DNA from 2 places in the Streptomyces sp. SLBN-118 genome. Region 1 is predicted to be linked to the other one. Evidence: riboswitches for the same ligand, from Rfam matches in the RefSeq annotation. Region 1 holds a riboswitch; the other holds the start of a gene.
The links. Region 1 has a riboswitch for S-adenosylmethionine ahead of thrC (threonine synthase). Riboswitches for the same ligand answer to the same signal wherever they lie in the genome.
Positions count from the first base shown of each region.

Region 2: linked by a shared signal. The riboswitch ahead of FBY35_RS27270 (aminotransferase class V-fold PLP-dependent enzyme) and the one ahead of thrC (threonine synthase) in region 1 are both predicted to bind S-adenosylmethionine.

Region 1 is NZ_VFNP01000002.1:3,556,914-3,564,154, forward strand. It holds gene groL (chaperonin GroEL) at 1-367, opposite strand, end outside; gene FBY35_RS34715 (cold-shock protein) at 709-912, opposite strand; gene FBY35_RS34720 (MoaD/ThiS family protein) at 1,351-1,626, opposite strand; gene thrC (threonine synthase) at 1,650-2,933, opposite strand; SAM riboswitch class I at 2,951-3,078, opposite strand; gene FBY35_RS34730 (glucosyl-3-phosphoglycerate synthase) at 3,224-4,162, shown strand; gene FBY35_RS34735 (trehalose-6-phosphate synthase) at 4,244-5,644, shown strand; gene otsB (trehalose-phosphatase) at 5,618-6,466, opposite strand; gene FBY35_RS34745 (DUF3263 domain-containing protein) at 6,476-6,712, opposite strand; gene FBY35_RS34750 (ABC transporter substrate-binding protein) at 6,750-7,241, opposite strand, start outside.
Region 2 is NZ_VFNP01000002.1:1,886,466-1,893,706, reverse strand. It holds gene FBY35_RS27295 (heme-copper oxidase subunit III) at 97-717, shown strand; gene FBY35_RS27290 (c-type cytochrome) at 795-1,604, shown strand; gene FBY35_RS27285 (ubiquinol-cytochrome c reductase iron-sulfur subunit) at 1,601-2,653, shown strand; gene FBY35_RS27280 (cytochrome bc complex cytochrome b subunit) at 2,650-4,299, shown strand; gene trpD (anthranilate phosphoribosyltransferase) at 4,430-5,494, shown strand; SAM riboswitch class IV at 5,613-5,729, shown strand; gene FBY35_RS27270 (aminotransferase class V-fold PLP-dependent enzyme) at 5,934-7,241, shown strand, end outside.

The sequences.
Region 1 (7,241 bases):
CGGCCTTCTCGATGCCGCGCTTGAGAGCCATCGGGTTGGCGCCGGCCGCAACGTTGCGCAGGCCCTCGCGGACGAGCGCCTGAGCGAGAACGGTCGCGGTGGTCGTACCGTCACCGGCGACGTCGTCCGTCTTCTTGGCGACTTCCTTGACCAGCTCGGCGCCGATCTTCTCGTACGGGTCCTCGAGCTCGATCTCCTTGGCGATGGACACACCATCGTTGGTGATCGTGGGGGCGCCCCACTTCTTCTCGAGGACGACGTTCCGGCCCTTGGGGCCAAGGGTGACCTTGACGGCGTCGGCGAGCTGGTTCATCCCGCGCTCGAGACCGCGCCGTGCCTCCTCGTCGAACGCGATGATCTTGGCCATGTGAAGTGGTCCTCCCGGACTGGGGTGGATTCTCCGGACCGCGCTGGCGCCCGCGACGGACGGCCTGAGAGCCGTACGGTTCCTTGCCCCGCCGACCCTTCGGGCCTCACCGACCCGGTCCTTAAGCTGTCACTCTCACCTGCAGAGTGCTAACGCCAATGATTAGCACTCGCCCTAGGAGAGTGCAAGCGGGTCCGCATATCGTGGACACGGGCGGGACGCGACACGGGCAGGGAAGCGACACGGGCAGGGACGCACGAAGGGCCCGCATCCCCCTAGGATGCGGGCCCTTCGTGGTTGTGTGTGTCGCGTGAGTGCGTCGGTGGCCGATCGCGCCGAGATCAGACGGCGAGCTTGACCATGTCCGCCTGCGGCCCCTTCTGGCCCTGCGAGATCTCGAACTCGACCCGCTGACCCTCTTCAAGGGTGCGGTATCCGTCCATCTGGATCGCGCTGTAGTGGACGAAAACATCCGCACCACCGTCGACCGCGATGAAGCCGTACCCCTTCTCCGCGTTGAACCACTTGACGGTGCCCTGAGCCATGCCTAACTCCCCTATTACTGGCCCTTGCACAGGACCGCACTTCGCGGACCCGGGTCAGACCTCACCCTCCCGACAGGAAGGAGAGTGTGCGCCGGAACGCGTCGACCGCGGCTGAATGTATCTGCCCAACTGCCCTCTGCAACAGGTCAATCAGACGAGAAATCTGAGCACAGGCGATCGGATGATTGAACCGAATTCAAGAAAATCCGGGGCAAGTCGGGCCCGGCAAATGGCACTTACGAGTGCATTTCGATCGAACACATTGACTGCTTCTTGAGGGGCCAGGGCGCATTCTCATATGCGGTCGGCACAAGCAGCGGAGGGGCCTTCCCCAACTGTACCGCGCTCAACCATAGAGAATTGCCCCCTCCGCTTCTCTTGCGGAGGGGGCACTGTGTCAATCAGCGGCTGACGCCGCGGGTGCTGACGCCGGGTGGCTCAGCCGCCGGCGACGGCGGGAATGATCGAAACGCCCGCACCGTCCGGGGTCGCCGTCTCGAGACCTTGCTCGAAACGGACGTCGTCGTCATTGACGTAGACGTTCACGAAGCGGCGCAGCTTGCCCTGGTCGTCCAGGACGCGCGCGGCGATGCCCGTGTGGTTCTTCTCCAGGTCCGCGATCACCTCGGAGAGCGTGGCGCCCTCCGCCGGGACCTCGGCCTGACCGCCCGTGTACGTACGGAGAATGGTGGGGATGCGGACGTTCACGCTCATGGTGTTCTGCCTTCCGTAGGTAGTCAGCGGGCCAGGCCGGCGTCGCGGAACGCCTCCAGGCTCGGGCGGATGGTCGCCGTGGGACCTGTCGTCGGGGCGACGGCGTCGAGGGTCTTGAGACCGTCGCCGGTGTTGAGCACGACCGTGGTCAGCGCCGGGTCCAGCACACCCTGCTCGATCAGCTTCTTCGCCACACCCACGGTCACGCCACCCGCGGTCTCCGCGAAGATGCCCTCTGTCCGGGCGAGCAGCTTGATCGCGTCGACGATCTGCTCGTCGTTGACATCCTCGACCGCGCCGCCCGTGCGGCGCGCGATGTCCAGCACATAGGGGCCGTCGGCGGGGTTGCCGATGGCCAGCGACTTGGCGATGGTGTTCGGCTTCTGCGGGCGTACGACATCGTGCCCGGCCTTGAAGGCCGTCGACACCGGCGAGCAGCCCTCGGCCTGGGCGCCGAAGATCTTGTAGGGCCTGTCCTCGACCAGGCCGAGCTTGATCAGCTCCTGCAGACCCTTGTCGATCTTCGTGAGCTGCGAGCCGGATGCGATCGGGACGACGATCTGGTCGGGCAGCCGCCAGCCGAGCTGCTCGCAGATCTCGTACGCGAGTGTCTTGGAGCCCTCGCCGTAGTAGGGGCGGAGGTTGACGTTGACGAAGCCCCAGCCCTCGCCCAACGGGTCGCCGATGAGCTCGGAGCAGAAGCGGTTGACGTCGTCGTAGTTGCCCTCGATGCCGACCAGCTCGCCGCCGTACACCGCGGCCATGACGACCTTGCCCTGCTCCAGGTCGTGCGGAATGAACACGCAGGAGCGGAAGCCCGCCCGGGCCGCGGCCGCACCCACCGCGCCGGCGAGGTTGCCGGTGGAGGAGCAGGACAGAGTCGTGAAACCGAAGGCCCGCGCGGCCTCGACGGCGATCGCGACGACACGGTCCTTGAAGGAGTGCGTCGGGTTGCCGGAGTCGTCCTTGATGTACAGGCCGCCGGTGACGCCCAGCTCGCGGGCGAGGTTGTCGGCCTTGACGAGCTTGGTGAAGCCGGGGTTGATGTTCGGCTTCTCGGCCACGTCGGCGGGAACGGGCAGCAGGGGGGCGTAGCGCCAGATGTTGTCCGGACCTGCTTCGATCCGCTTCCTCAGCGCCTCGGTGTCATCCGCCGGCAGGTCGTACGCGACTTCGAGCGGTCCGAAACAGGAGGAACAGGCGAAGATCGGGCCAAGGTCGAAACGCTCTCCGCACTCGCGGCACGAGAGCGCCGCGGCGGGACCGAGGTTCACGGAGGTGGTGCTTGTGGCAGTCTGCACAGCCATGGTGGCGAGGCCCTTTCTCCTCATCTTCCTCGCGACGCATTTCGCCACGAGACGGAATTGGCACCTTCCCCACCGTGACCTCGCGGTCGGCGGGAGGGTTGCCGGGGCTTCAACGGGCCGTTCCCTCTGCCCCTCTGGATGAGCGGTATTCGATTGTCAGCGTGACGTCCCCCGACATGCGACGGCCATCCGCGTTGTTCAAGACTGTAACCGAAGGCCTGGATGGTTGAGATAGTCGTCCGAACCGCGAGACGGATCACACAACAGCGATGTCAGAGGGAGACGAGCACGTGCTGGAAGAGGTGGAACGCTGGCTGAGCAGGCGTTCCTGGTCCCTGGCCGACCGCCCGCTCGGCCGGCTGATGTCCGCCAAGCGCGGTACGACCATCAGCGTCGTCCTGCCCGCGCTCGACGAGGAGGAGACGGTCGGCGAGATCGTCTCCGTGATCCGGCGGGAGCTGATGGAGGCGGTTCCGCTCGTCGACGAGCTCGTCGTCGTCGATTCCGGGTCGACCGACCGTACGGCCGAGGTGGCCGCGGCGGCCGGTGCGCGCGTGGTGCGCCGGGACGAGATCCTGCCCCGGATACCGGCGGTCCAGGGCAAGGGCGAGGTGCTGTGGCGCTCGCTGATGGTCACCAGCGGTGACGTCGTCTGCTTCGTCGACGCGGATCTGCGCGAGTTCTCGGCCGATTTCGTCTCCGGGATCGTGGGGCCGCTGCTGACCGATCCCGCGGTGCAGTTCGTCAAGGCGATGTACGACAGGCCGCTCGGCGACCACGCAGGTCAGGGCGGCCGGGTGACCGAGCTGGTGGCGCGGCCGCTGCTGAATCTGCACTGGCCGCAGCTCGCCGGGTTCGTGCAGCCGCTGGGCGGGGAGTACGCGGCGCGGCGCTCGCTCCTCGAGCGGCTTCCCTTCCCCGTGGGGTACGGAGTCGAGCTGGGCCTGCTCGTCGACACGCTGCACACGGCCGGTCTCGACGCGATGGCACAGGTGGACGTCGGTTCGCGCAAGCACCGTCACCAGGACGGTCAGGCGCTGGGACGGATGGCCGCGGCGATCTACCGGACCGCCCAACTGCGGTTGTCCAGGGGCCATTTGGTGCGGCCGTCGCTCACGCAGTTCGAGCGGGCCGAGGGGGGCTTCGTACCCCGGACGCACGCGGTGGACACGGAAGAGCGGCCACCGATGCGCGAGATCGGCGAGTACGCGGCGAGGCACGCAGCATGAACACGCCGAGTGCGGCGCCGGGTGGCGCAGTCCGGCCGTACGCACGTTTGAGGGGTTACAGGAAGGGCTAGGTTTCGGCACATGGTCTCCGAGCAGCCTGCAGCGCAGGTCCTGGTCGCCTCGAACCGCGGCCCGGTCACATACACGCTTCAACAGGACGGTTCACTGAACGCCCGCCGCGGCGGGGGCGGCGTGGTCTCCGGGTTGTCGGCGATCGACTCCGAGTCCGAGGCGCTGTGGGTGTGCGCCGCGCTCGGCGACGGCGACCGCGAGGCCGTACGTCGCGGGGTTGCCGAGCCCGGGGTGCGGATGCTCGACATCGACGCCGGGGTGTTCGCCGACGCGTACAACGGGATCGCGAACTCGGTGCTGTGGTTTGTCCACCACATGCTCTACCAGACGCCGCTGGAGCCGGTCTTCGACGCGGAGTTCCGCCGCCAGTGGGCCTCCTACGAGGCATACAACCGCGCCTTCGCCGATGCGCTGGCCGAGGCGGCAGCGCCGGGCGCCGCCGTTCTGGTGCAGGACTACCACCTGGCACTGGTGCCCCGCATGCTTCGCGCCCACCGCCCGGACCTGCGCATCGGGCACTTCTCGCACACGCCGTGGGCCCCCGTCGACTACTTCCGGATGCTGCCCGACGACATCGCGGCCCAGCTGCTCGGCGGCATCCTCGGCGCCGACCGGGCCGCGTTCCTCACCCGCCGCTGGGCACAGGCATTCACCGACTGCTGCCACACCGTGCTGGGCCCCGGCATCCCCTCGGGCACCCGGATCGGGGTGCACGGTCTCGGCGCGGACGCGGACTTCCTGCGGGAGCGCGCGCACCGGCCCGATGTGGAGGAACGGCTGGCCGCGCTGCGCGAACAGGTCGGCCCCGGGCGCAAGACGATCGTGCGCGTGGACCGCACCGAGCTGTCCAAGAACATCGTGCGCGGACTGCTGGCCTACCGGCACCTCCTGGACACGAGGCCCGAGTGGCGTGAGCGGGTCGTCCATGTCGCCTTCGCGTATCCCTCACGGCAGGATCTGGCCGTGTACCGCGACTACACGGCTCAGGTCCAGCGCGTCGCCGACGAGATCAACTCCACGTACGGGACGGCGACATGGAGCCCGGTCGTCCTCCATGTGAAGGACGACTTCGCCCGCTCCCTGGCCGCGTACCGCCTCGCCGACGTCGCGCTGGTCAACCCGATCCGGGACGGCATGAACCTGGTCGCCAAGGAGATCCCGGTCGTCTCGGACGACGGCTGCGCGCTGGTGCTGTCGCGCGAGGCGGGGGCGCACGAGGAGCTGGGCGAGGACGCGGTGCCGGTGAATCCGTACGACGTGACGGGCACCGCCGACGCGCTGCACGAAGCGCTGTCCATGCCCCACGACGAACGGGCCGGGCGCACCAAGCGGCTGGCTGCTGCGGCGACCGCGCTGCCGCCGCAGCAGTGGTTCCTCGACCAGCTACAGGCGCTGCGCGAGGGCTCCTAGGAATTCGACGACGGCAGCGGGACCCGGCAGCAGCAGGTCCGCGCGGTCCGCGACCTCCGGCACCTCCGCGCTGCCGCTGCACACCAGCAGGCCGGGGATGCCGTCCGTGCGGAGCTTCTCCACGACGGCGAAGGCGGGCAGATCGCCGAGGTCGTCCCCTGCGTACAGGACCGCGTCGGCGTCCATGTCGCGGATGTACTGGGCCAGTGCCACGCCCTTGTCGACGCCCGGCGGGCGCAGCTCCAGGACCATGCGGCCCGGCTCGACGATCAGTCCGTGCCGGGCGGCAAGCTCGCCGAGCGGACGGCGCAGGGCGTCGAAGGCCGCCTGCGGGTCGGCGGCGCGGCGCGTGTGGACCGCGACGGCCTGGCCCTTCTCCTCGATCCAGGCTCCCTGCCAGGCTCCGATGCCGTCGAGGAATCCGGGCAGTTCGGCACGCGCGGCTGCGACGCCGGGATGCGCGGCCGGGGTTTTGACCGTGCCGGTCGCGGCGTCCCAGCGCTCGGCGCCGTAATGGCCGAGGACCACGAGATGGTCCAGGCCGGGAACTCCGGCGAAGCCGCCGTAGCGTACGGCAACGCCCGCGGGGCGTCCGGTGATCACCGCGACGGACGCCACCCGTGGCGCGAGCGCGGCGAGCGCGGGAACGGCGCCGGGGTGGGCGCGCGCCTGTTCGGGGTCGGGCACGATCTCGGCGAGAGTGCCGTCGAAGTCGAGGCCGACGACGGTTTTGTGCGGCCGGTCGAGAATCGCGGCGAGACCGTCACGGCCGGCGGCGGTGGACGGCGTCGGCAGGGAATGCGCGTACGGGGAGCTGCCCATGCCCCGACCCTATCGGCGACTTCGCCTGTCGTCCCTGACTCGACGGAGCCGGTTGACCGTGACGGGGTCGTGGGCGAGGGCGCGCTCGTCGTCGATGAGGGCGTTGAGCAGCTGGTAGTAGCGGACCGGGGAGATGCCGAGCTGCTCCCTGATGGCGCGCTCCTTGGCGCCAGGTCCCGGCCAGGAGCGGTGCTCCATGGCCAGAACGGCGCGGTCGCGCTCGGAGAGCGTCTGGTCGTCGGTCATACGATCCAACCTATCGGCGGCCGGTCGAGGGGTGTGACTACTCGGCGTTCTGGGCGGCGGAGGCGGCGCGGCCGATGCGGCCGAGGACGGACGCCGGGTTGGCGCCGGGCTCCACCGCCTTGCCGATGTTCTTCTTGATGTTCTCGCTCACCGCCGCCCACGAGGTCTTGCCGACCGGTGGAAGCACCGAGGTGGGAAGCTCTTCCAGAAACTCCTTGAGCTCCCTGTGCTCGGGGTCCGCGGCCATCGCCTCGGAGGCGGAGACCGTCACAGGCAACAGGTCGTTCTGGCCCGCGAAGTCGAGGACGTTCTTGTCGCTGAACACGAAGTCCAGGAACTTGCCGATCTCGACGCGGTGGCCGTTCTCCTTGAAGCCCATGATCCAGTCGGCGACGCCCATCGCGGCCTTCGCCTTGCCGCTGGTACCGGGCAGCGCCACCTTGCCGACGTCGACTCCGGCCTTCTCGGCCTCCTGCATCAGGGAGGGGTGGCCGTTGAGCATGCCGACCTCCCCGCGCGTGAAGGCGGC
Region 2 (7,241 bases), 1.7 Mb from region 1:
CGGACATGGCTTCGATGGGCCGTTCGGGCTGGACAGAGCCCACTGACACACCGAACGGCACCCCCCGGAGTGAGGGCGGGATAAGCGACCGACATAATGTCGGTCGTGGCGACAGCAACGACAGTAGAAACCGGGCATGCGCACCCGTCGGTCAATCGGCCGAACCTCACCAGCGTCGGAACCATCATCTGGCTGAGTTCCGAGCTGATGTTCTTCGCGGCCCTCTTCGCGATGTACTTCACCCTGCGATCGGTGACGGGCGCCGAGCACTGGAAGGAAATGGCTTCGGCCCTCAACTTCCCGTTCTCGGCGACGAACACCACGATCCTGGTGCTCTCCTCCCTCACCTGCCAGCTCGGCGTATTCGCCGCTGAGCGCGGCGATGTGAAGAAGCTCCGCGCCTGGTTCGTGATCACCTTCGTGATGGGTGCGATCTTCATCGGCGGTCAGGTCTTCGAGTACACCGAGCTGGTCAAGAACGACGGCCTCTCGCTGTCCTCGGACCCGTACGGCTCGGTGTTCTACCTGACCACCGGCTTCCACGGCCTGCACGTGACGGGCGGCCTGATCGCCTTCCTGCTGGTCCTCGGCAGGACCTACGCGGCCAGGAGATTCACTCACGAGCAGGCAACCGCCGCCATCGTCGTGTCCTACTACTGGCACTTCGTCGATGTCGTCTGGATCGGCCTCTTCGCCACGATCTACATGATCAAGTAACGGCGCAGGCACTCGCTGCCTGAAGCAGACACAGTCCAGAAGCATCGACGCAGAAGATCCTGACACCGGGGTAATCCGTGAAAAAGCTCTCCTCACGACGACGCCATCCGCTGGCGGCGGTCGTCGTCCTACTCCTCGCGCTGGCGGCAACTGGGGGGCTCTACGCCGCGTTCGCACCCGCGGACAAGGCGCAGGCCGATGAAACCGCCCAGTCCCTCGCCATCAAGGAGGGCAAGAAGCTCTACACCGTCGGCTGCGCCAGCTGCCACGGAGTCGGCGGTCAGGGCACCACTGACGGTCCGTCCCTGGTCGGCGTGGGCTCCGCCGCGGTCGACTTCCAGGTCGGTACGGGCCGGATGCCGGCCCAGCAGCCCGGCGCACAGGTGCCGAAGAAGAAGGTCATCTACACGCAGAGTCAGATCGATCAGCTCGCGGCGTACATCGCCTCCTTCGGCGCCGGTCCGATCACGCCGACCAAGAAGCAGTACAACCCCGAGGGTGCGGACATCGCCAAGGGTGGCGACCTGTTCCGTACCAACTGCGCCCAGTGCCACAACTTCACTGGTGAGGGCGGTGCGCTGACGAACGGCAAGTACGCCCCGAGCCTTGAGGGCGTGGACCCCAAGCACGTCTACGAGGCCATGCAGACCGGCCCGCAGAACATGCCGTCCTTCCCCGACACCACGATGCCGGAGAAGCAGAAGCAGGACATCATCGCGTACATCCAGACCGTGAACAGCGACGACTCCGAGAGCCCCGGCGGCTTCAAGCTCGGTGGCCTCGGCCCCGTCAGCGAGGGACTGTTCGGCTGGGTCTTCGGACTGGGTGCGCTGATCGCAGTCGCCATCTGGGTCGCGGCCCACACCGCTAAGGCCAAGAAGTCATGAGTAGCCAAGAGATTCCAGAAGAGAACCTGCCCGCAGCGCAGGACGCCGCGCACGGCGCGGTAGAGGTCGCGGAGGATCCGTTCGCGGACCCGGGCCTGCCGGCGCACAAGCCGCGTATCCAGGACATCGACGAGCGGGCCGCCAAGCGGTCCGAGCGCACGGTCGCCCTCCTGTTCACGCTGTCGATGCTGGCGACGATCGCGTTCATCGCGTCGTTCGTGACCTTCCCGGTCAACAAGATCGTCTACATCTTCCCGTTCGGGCACGTGAGCGCGCTGAACTTCTCGCTGGGTCTGACCCTCGGGATCGCGCTCTTCTGCATCGGCGCGGGCGCGGTCCACTGGGCCCGCACGCTGATGTCCGACCAGGAGATCGCCGACGAGCGCCACCCGATCGAGGCCGAGCCCGAGGTCCGGGCCAAGGTCATGGCGGACTTCGCGACAGGTGCCGCGGAGTCCGGCTTCGGCCGGCGCAAGCTGCTCCGCAACACCATGTTCGGCGCGCTGGCCATGGTGCCGCTCTCCGGTCTGGTGCTGCTGCGCGACCTGGGCCCGCTGCCCGAGAAGAAGCTGCGCTCGACGCTGTGGGCCGAGGGCAAGCAGCTCATCAACATGAACACCAATGAGCCGCTGCGTCCCGAGGACGTCGTCACCGGTTCGCTGACCTTCGCCAAGCCCGAGGGCCTGGAGGAGGACGCCGAGGACTTCCAGAAGGAAATCGCCAAGGCGGCGCTCATGATCGTCCGGATTCAGCCGGACGACATCAAGGACAAGCGCGAGCTCGAGTGGTCGCACGAGGGCATCGTGGCGTACTCGAAGATCTGCACGCACGTCGGCTGTCCCATCAGCCTCTACGAGCAGCAGACGCACCACGTGCTCTGCCCGTGCCACCAGTCCACCTTCGACCTCTCCGACGGCGCCCGCGTCATCTTCGGCCCGGCCGGTCACCGGCTTCCGCAGCTGCGGATCGGCGTGAACGCCGAGGGCAACCTCGAGGCGCTCGGCGACTTCGACGAGCCTGTCGGTCCTGCCTTCTGGGAGCGCGGATGAGTACTACAGCACGTAACACTTCGGGCGCTGGCGCGCCGGGCAAAGCGAAGGCGCCCGCCGGCGAGCGGGTGGCCGACTGGGCGGACGGCCGGCTCGGGATCTACGGCCTGGCCAAGGCCAATATGCGCAAGATCTTCCCGGACCACTGGTCCTTCATGCTCGGTGAGATCTGCCTCTACAGCTTCATCGTCATCATCCTCACGGGTGTGTATCTGACGCTGTTCTTCCACCCGTCGATGAACGAGGTGGAGTACCACGGCAGTTACATCCCGATGCAGGGTGTGCGGATGTCGGAGGCGTTCGCCTCGACGCTGGACATCAGCTTCGACGTCCGCGGCGGTCTGCTGATCCGGCAGATCCACCACTGGGCGGCCCTGATCTTCGTGGCGGGCATGCTCGTCCACATGATGCGCGTCTTCTTCACCGGCGCGTTCCGCAAGCCGCGCGAGGTCAACTGGCTGTTCGGCTTCCTGCTGCTGGTGCTCGGCATGTTCACCGGCTTCACCGGCTACTCGCTCCCGGACGACCTGTTGTCCGGTACGGGTGTCCGCTTCATGCAGGGCGCGATCCTGTCGGTGCCGGTCGTCGGTACGTACCTGTCGATGTTCCTCTTCGGCGGGGAGTTCCCCGGCGGCGACTTCGTGGCCAGGTTCTACTCGATCCACATCCTGCTGCTGCCCGGCATCATGATGGGCCTGCTCGTGGGACACCTGATCCTGGTGTTCTTCCACAAGCACACGCAGTTCGCCGGTCCCGGCCGGACCAACAAGAACGTCGTCGGCATGCCGCTGCTGCCGATCTACATGGCCAAGGCCGGAGGCTTCTTCTTCCTGGTCTTCGGTGTCATCGCGGTGGTCGCGGCGATCGCCTCGATCAACCCGATCTGGGCGCTCGGTCCCTATCGTCCGGACCAGGTGTCCACCGGCGCCCAGCCGGACTGGTACATGGGCTTCTCCGAGGGCCTGATCCGGTTCATGCCGGGCTGGGAGATCAACCTCTGGGGTCACACACTCGTCCTGGGTGTGTTCATCCCGCTGGTGATCTTCCCGCTGGTCCTGGTCGCGATCGCGGTATACCCGTTCATCGAGTCCTGGGTCACCGGCGACAAGCGCGAGCACCACATCCTGGACCGCCCGCGCAACGCCCCGACCCGTACCGCCTTCGGTGTGGCCTGGCTGACCTGGTACTTCGTTCTGCTGATCGGTGGCGGAAACGACATCTGGGCCACCCACTTCCACCTCTCGATCAACGCGATCACCTGGTTCGTCCGGATCTTCTTCTTCGCCGGACCGGTCATCGCCTTCGTCGTCACCAAGCGGATCTGCATGGGTCTGCAGCGTCGCGACCGGGACAAGGTGCTGCACGGACGCGAGTCCGGCATCATCAAGCGCCTGCCGCACGGTGAGTTCGTCGAGGTCCACGAGCCGCTCAGCCAGGGCGCCCTGCACACGCTCACGGTGCACGAGCAGTACGAGCCGGTCGAGATCGGCCCGACGGTCGACGAGAACGGCGTCGAGCGCAAGCCCACCCGCAGCCAGAAGCTGAGGGCCAAGCTGAGCAAGAGCTACTACGGCGAGGGGAACCAGATCCCCAAGCCGACGGCCGAGGAGTTCAACGAGATCACGAGCGGCCACGGCCACCACTGATCCCACCCGGCCGCCTGCCGCGGTCGCCACAGCGGGAGCCCCGTCCATTCGCCGGACGGGGCTCTTTGCTGTGCCCGGGGCTGGATAGGGTGGGAGCATCCCTGTTCGGCTGTGGACCCTGGAGTGGACCATGAACGTTGTGACCCCGGTTGGCGGCGACAGCGTGGCGGCCCACTCCTGGCCGGGCGTGCTGGAGGCACTCCTCAGCAACCGCGACCAGAGCGCCGACGCCACCGCATGGGCCATGGACCGCATCCTCAGCGGCGAGGCGACGAACGCCCAGATCGCCGGCTTCGCGGTGGCCCTGCGGGCCAAGGGCGAGACGGTCGAGGAGATCGCCGGTCTCGTACGGACCATGTACGCGCACGCGAACCTGATCGAGGTGCCCGGGCCCAGCGTCGACATCGTCGGCACGGGCGGCGACGGCGCCAAGACCGTGAACATCTCCACCATGTCCGCGATCGTGGTCGCCGGGACGGGCGCGAAGGTCGTCAAGCACGGCAACCGCGCCGCGTCCTCGGCGAGCGGCGCCTCCGACGTACTGGAGAAGCTCGGGGTCAATCTGGAACTGACTCCGCAGCGGGTCGCCCAGGTCGCCGAGGAGGCGGGGATCACCTTCTGCTTCGCGGTGAAGTTCCACCCGGCGCTCAGGCATGTGGCGGCCGCGCGCAAGGAGCTGGGCATCCGTACCACGTTCAACTTCCTGGGCCCGCTCACCAACCCGGCCAGGGTCAAGGCCCAGGCCACCGGTGTCGCGGACGCCCGGATGGCGCCGATCATGGCCGGGGTGCTGGCCGAGCGCGGATCCTCGGCGCTGGTCTTCCGGGGCGACGACGGGCTGGACGAGCTGACGACGACGGCCACGTCGCGCGTGTGGGTGGTGCGGGACGGGACGGTGCGCGAGGAGGCCTTCGACCCGCGGGACATCGGCATCGACCTGGTGCCCGTGGAGGCCCTGCGGGGCGCGGACGCCTCGTTCAACGCGGATGTCGCGCGACGGCTGCTGAGCGGTGAGACCGGGCCCGTACGGGACGCGGTGCTGCTGAACGCGGCCGCGGCGCTCGTCGCTCTCGCGCCTGGGGAGGGGCCGCTCGCCGGGCAGATCTCGGCGGGGATGGCCAAGGCGGCGGAGTCGATCGACTCGGGCGCGGCGAAGGCGGCGCTCAAGCGGTGGGTGGCCGCGAGCAACGCGTAGTACGTCCTGTGGGCCCGGGACTTCGGGGCGCGGGGGACCGGGGCACAGCTCCGGGTCCCGCGTCCCGGGATGCGGACACGGTTTGCGGCGGCGCGAACGGCTGGCATACTTCTCGGCAGGTCATGAGTGACAGCGATTAGGCCCCGGCCCGCTGTCCGGCAACCCTCCGTCCGTGGCGGGGTGCCCCGGGTGAAGACCAGGCCGTGGGCAGCGAGGTCTGCGGCAAGCGCGGACCCCTGCACACCCTGGGGTCCTGGTCCTCAAGGGAGCAGTCTCGTGAGCAAGCGAATGCGATAGGGCTTCTGCGGCCCCCACTTCAGTACGCCTCCGCACGGCGATCGCCGTGCAGTCGAGGCAACCCCCGTGCGTCGAGCGGCCGTTGAGCGCCCGTACGGGTCTGCCGAAGCAAATTCGCCTTGTCCTGCCGGGAGATACCGCCATGTCCGCACGCCCGAACGCCGCTGTCACCGCCGCGTCTTCTGCCTCCTCCGCCGCGTCCGCCGTCTTCGACTCCTCCGCCTGCCCCGTCTCCGACTCCTCCGCCCGCTCCGGGTCCGCGGACCCCGCCTGTGCGGCGCCGCTGCCGGTGCTCGGCCGCGATGTGACCGTCCCGCTCGTGACCGGCGGCGAGGTCACCTACGCCGCCCTCGACTACGCGGCCAGCGCCCCTGCCCTGCAGCGGGTGTGGGACGACGTCGCCGCGTACGCGCCCTACTACGGCAGCGTCCACCGCGGCGCCGGGTACCTCTCGCAGCTGTCCACCGACCTCTTCGAGAACAGCCGTGTCGCGGTCGCCGAGTTCCTCGACTGCCGCCCGGGCGACCAGGTCGTCTTCACCCGGTCGACCACGGACTCCCTCAATCTGCTGGCGTCCGTGCTCCCCGCGGACTGCGAGGTCTTCGTCTTCGAGACCGAACACCATGCCTCGCTGCTGCCCTGGAGGTCCTCCCGGGTGACCTGTCTCAGCGCCCCGCGCACCCCGGCCGAGGCGGTCCGCACGCTGGAGCACGCGCTCGCCGCCCGCGACCCGTACGGCCCCGCGCTGGTCTGCGTGACAGGCGCGTCGAACGTCACCGGTGAACTGTGGCCGGTCAAGGAGTTGGCGGCCGCGGCGCACGCGCACGGCGCGCGGATCGTCCTGGACGCGGCTCAGCTCGCCCCGCACCACCCGGTCTCCGTGCAGGACCTGGACGTCGACTGGGTTGCCTTCTCCGGGCACAAGCTGTACGCCCCGTTCGGCTCGGGTGTGCTCGCGGGCCGTGCGGACTGGCTGCAGGAGGCAGAGCCGTACCTCGCGGGCGGCGGTGCCTCGCGCAAGGTGGCCCGCCGCGCGGACGGCGGCGTGGACGTCGACTGGCACACAACGGCGGCCCGCCACGAGGCCGGCTCGCCGAACGTCATCGGGGTCTACTCCATCGCCTCCGCCTGCAAGGCGCTCACCGAGGCCGGTTTCGACCGGCTCGTCGCGCGGGAGCAGCAGCTTGTGGCGACGGTGCGCGCGGGTCTCGCGGAGGTCCCGGAGGTGAAGGTCCTCTCGCTCTTCGGCGACGAGGCCCCACGCGTCGGCGTCATCTCGTTCGTGGTCGAGGGCTGGAACAGCTCGCACTTCGCCGCGGCGCTCTCGGCGGAGTACGGCATCGGCGTCCGGGACGGCCTGTTCTGCGCCCATCCGCTTCTGCGCACCCTGCTCGGCACCGACCCGCAGGACCCGGGCGAGTGCGGCGCCCCGGAGGCCGAGCCGGGCCGG